2 regions of the Bradyrhizobium icense genome follow, and region 1 is predicted to be linked to the other one. Evidence: predicted binding sites of a transcription regulator. Region 1 holds the regulator's gene; the other holds the start of a gene.
The links. The regulator PhoB, encoded in region 1, activates phosphate uptake and scavenging genes when phosphate is short. The targets are predictions, from matches to a motif close to TGTCATNNANCTGTCAT.

Region 1 (2,200 bases):
TGCGGCAGTTTCTGATCCCTTAGAGTCCTTTTGTGCAGGCGTAAACGTTCGGCGCGGTTAGCGCGTCCGGCGAGGGCTAAGGGATTCTGACCGCAGGGATTTTTAAGACGAATGACTCGCCAGCGCTGCCCCCGATTGGCCGGCGCGATGCGAAGGGAAGATTACGATGACCGTTTTGACCTGGTCCGACGATCGCGTCGAACAGCTTAAGAAGCTCTGGGAAGCCGGATTGTCGGCGAGCCAGATCGCCGCGGAACTCGGGAATGTGACGCGAAACGCAGTGATCGGCAAAGTTCACCGGCTGGGCCTGTCCGGCCGCGCCAAGAGCCCCTCCTCGGCCGCCCCGCGGCAGCGCAAGGCACGTCCCGCCCAGCCGATGATGCGGGTAGCGCGCCCGGTCTCGCGCGGCAACACCGCGCTGGCGCACGCCTTCGAAGTCGAGATGGAGCCGGATCCGATCGCCTTCGACAACGTGGTGCCGATGAGCCAGCGGCTGTCGCTGCTCGAACTCAACGAGGCCACCTGTCACTGGCCGGTCGGCGATCCCTCGAGTCCGGAATTCTTCTTCTGCGGCGGCAAGGCGCTCACAGGCCTGCCCTATTGCGCCCACCACTCGCGTATCGCCTACCAGCCCGCCGCCGATCGGCGAAGGCAGCAGCCGAAGCAGACGAGGTAAGGGGCGCGCCGTTATCTCAACGATGTCGTCCCTGCGAACGCCGGGACCTATAACCACAGGCGCACGTGGTTATGCCTCGCTGAAGCTCCAGCGCATTTCAACAATCGAGATTGGTGTTTACGAGTCCCCGCGTTTCGCGGGGACGACGGCTGGGTTCGCCGAGGCTGAGTTCGCCGAGATTGCAGCGGAGCAGCTACGGCTCCACCTTCGCAAACCGGTCATCCAGCGCGTAGCCTGCGCCGCGAACGGTGCGGATCGGGTCCTGCTCGCGGCCGGGGTTGAGCAGTTTGCGCAGGCGGCCGATGTGGACGTCGACGGTGCGCTCGTCGATATAGATGTCGCGGCCCCAGACGCTGTCGAGCAACTGCTCGCGGCTGAAGACGCGGCCGGGATGCTCAAGAAAAAATTCCAGCAGGCGATACTCGGTCGGGCCGAGATCGATCTGGCGGCCGGAGCGAGCGACGCGACGCTTTTCGCGGTCGAGTTCGATGTCGCCATAGGTCAGCACGGTGGCGAGCCGCTCGGGGCTGGCCCGGCGCAGCAGGCCCTTCACGCGCGCCAAAAGTTCCGGCACCGAGAACGGCTTGACGATGTAATCGTCGGCGCCGGTCGCAAGCCCCCGCACGCGCTCACTCTCCTCGCCGCGCGCGGTCAGCATGATGATCGGCAATTGCTTGGTTTCGGGGCGCGCCCTTAAGCGGCGGCACAGTTCGATGCCGGAGAGCCCCGGCAGCATCCAGTCGAGCACGACAAGATCGGGCACGCGCTCCTTCAGCCGCGTATCCGCATCGTCGCCGCGGCCGACGGTTTCGACCTCATAGCCTTCTGCGTCGAGGTTGTAGCGCAACAGCGTGGTGAGCGCTTCCTCATCCTCGACCACCATAATGCGCGCGCTCATCCTGCTCTTGCCTCTCTTGTTTGACGTGTTCTCTGCGCAGATAAGTCTACGCAATCTGCGTAAACTTGATTGCTATGCGAACCGGTTTCCACTTCGCTTGAAAACGCTTTGTCAGGTATTGGGTACGGTCGTGGCAAACGTCGTCATGTCGCCCTTCGGGCGCTTGTCGAGCATCTGCTGTCCCTCGATCATGTAGAACACGGTTTCGGCGATGTTGGTGGCGTGATCGCCGATCCGCTCGATATTCTTGGCGCAGAACATCAAGTGGATGCAGAACGAGATGTTACGCGGATCTTCCATCATGTAGGTCAGGAGTTCGCGGAACAGCGAGGTGCAGATGGCATCGACTTCCTCGTCGCCTTTCCACACCGCCATCGCCGCCGGCAGATCGTGCGCCGCATAGGCGTCCAGCACCGACTTGACCTGCGACTGCACCAGATCGGTCATGTGTTCCAGGCCGCGCATCAACTTCAGCGGCTGGAAATCGTTCTCCAGCGCGGCGACGCGCTTGCCCATGTTCTTGGCGAGGTCGCCGATCCGCTCCAGATCGGTGGCGACCCGCATCGCGCCGACGATTTCGCGCAAATCGATCGCCATCGGCTGGCGGCGGGCGATGGTCAGCACCG
Region 2 (2,200 bases), 3.4 Mb from region 1:
AATACCAGAAGGCCGTCGGCATTGACGCCGCCGATGCCGTGGTTGCTGTCCGCACCTACGGCTGCGATCTCACGGCCAGCGGTCCGCAGTGAGGTTTCGGCGATCTCGAGGCCGAGCAGGGCCCGGCCGCCCTCGATGAACAGTTCAGTCACGATGCGGCACTCTGGTTGAATTGACGGCGGCCGGCTGCTGCGACGGCTTCGTACCTGTCGAGAAAGCCCTCGACGTCGAGCTTGCGGAAATCAGGCAGGGCGCGGCGAAGCGTTTCATGGTCCCAGTCCCACCATGCGAGCTCCGCAAGCCGCGCAGCAATGGATGCCGGAAATCGCTGCTTGATCGGCCGTGCCGGGTTACCTGCAACGATCGCATAAGCGGGGACATCCTTGGTGACGATGGCGCCGGCCGCGACCACCGCGCCGGTGCCGATCGAGCGGCCGGGCAGAATGATGGCGCCATGGCCGATCCAGACGTCGTGGCCGATGTGAACGTGATGCTCGCGGCGCCATGCAAAGAACTCGGCGTCGTCGCTCTCGCCCGGAAAATAACTGGAGGCGCGATAGGTGAAATGCGCCTGCGAGGCCCGGTGCATCGGATGATTGCCCGGGTTGATGCGCGTCATGGCCGCGATCGAGCAGAACTTGCCGATCGTCGTGTAGGTGATCTGCGAGTCGTTCACGACGTAGGAATAATCGGCCATCGTGACTTCGAGCAGGATGGTTCGGGGGCCGACCTCGGTGTAGGCACCAAGCTGGCAGTCGCGCACTGACGCGGTGGGGTCAACCATTGGTTCAGTGGAAAGCAACTTGCCGGCCATCGGGTACGTCCATCAGCAATCGGGGCACCCGTTCGTCTTCGATGCGCTTGATGACAAGATCATGACGAGTGCATGACACCGGGCCGCTGTGGATGACGCCGCAGCGCAGCACGCGTGTCACACAACTGTAAGATCGAGCCGTTAGCGATGGCTCTACGACAGGAACTCTGGAGCGTTGCATGCTGGTGGTGGATGGTTTGACGTGCCGGTTCGGTACCAAGGCCGCGGTGGACAATGCGTCATTCTCGATCCAGCCCGGCAGCTTCGTCGGCGTGATCGGCCGCTCCGGCGCCGGCAAGTCGACGCTGCTGCGGATGATCAACCGCCTCGCCGAGCCTTCCGAGGGACGCATCCTGTTCGAAGGCGTCGACGTGACCGCGCTGCGCGGCAAGGAGCTGCGGCAGTGGCGCGCGCGCTCGGCGATGATCTTCCAGCAGTTCAATCTGGTCGGCCGGCTCGACGTCCTGACCAACGTGTTGATGGGACGGCTGGCTGCGGTACCGTCATGGCGCTCGCTCGCTCAGCTTTGGCCCGAACGTGACAAGGCAATAGCGATGTCGGCACTCGAACAATTCGACATGGCGTCTATTGCAGCCCAGCGCGCCGACCAGCTCTCCGGCGGTCAGCAGCAGCGCGTCGCGATTGCGCGTGCGCTGGTGCAGGAGCCCGACATCATACTTGCCGACGAGCCGATCGCCTCGCTCGACCCCCGCAACACCCGGATCGTGATGGACGCCTTGCTGCGCATCAATAAGCCTTTCGGCATCACCGTGGTCTGCAATCTGCACTCGCTCGATCTGGCGCGAAGCTACTGCGACCGTCTGATCGGCATGGCGTCGGGGCGGATAGTGTTCGACGGCGCGCCGGTGGCGCTGACAGATCGCATCGCGCGGGAGCTCTACGATCTTGAGGCGAATGAAGTGATGGATGCGACGCCGGCGCTTGCGCCAGTCGGTTCGGCGGTCCCCGCGCTTGGTACGGTCGCCGCGGCCTGAGTGTTGCGTCCAAGAATCGAGAACTGCGCGGATTGAAATCCGCAAGCCACATTGCTGCAAAAACAGGAGACGTCATGTTCAACCGTCTTATTATTCTCGCCGCTGCGGCGGGATTGGTGTTCTCAGCTTCCCCCGCATCAGCCCAGGACTGGAAAGCAAAATATCCCGAACTGGTGTTCGCCAAGGTCCCCGATGAGAATGCTTCGGGCACGACCAACCGTTGGACGCCTTTGGCGGAGTATCTGTCCCGCGAGCTCGGCACGAAGGTGACGCTGCGGATCGCCAACGACTACGCCGCCGTGATCGAAGGCCAGCGGGCCGGCAACATCCATATCGCGATGTACGGTCCGGCGTCTTATGCACGTGCCTACATTGTCGGCGCCAAGGTCGA

Region 2: phnC (phosphonate ABC transporter ATP-binding protein) is a predicted target of PhoB. The motif match lies at 876-892, and genes of this name have one in related genera.

What each region holds. Positions count from the first base shown of each region.
Region 1 is NZ_CP016428.1:7,816,811-7,819,010, forward strand. Features, by position in the region: gene LMTR13_RS36235 (GcrA family cell cycle regulator) at 167-676, shown strand; gene phoB (phosphate regulon transcriptional regulator PhoB) at 870-1,574, opposite strand; gene phoU (phosphate signaling complex protein PhoU) at 1,686-2,200, opposite strand, start outside.
Region 2 is NZ_CP016428.1:2,882,093-2,884,292, forward strand. Features, by position in the region: gene LMTR13_RS13465 (alpha-D-ribose 1-methylphosphonate 5-triphosphate diphosphatase) at 1-152, opposite strand, end outside; gene LMTR13_RS13470 (transferase hexapeptide repeat family protein) at 149-814, opposite strand; gene phnC (phosphonate ABC transporter ATP-binding protein) at 994-1,809, shown strand; gene phnD (phosphonate ABC transporter substrate-binding protein) at 1,884-2,200, shown strand, end outside.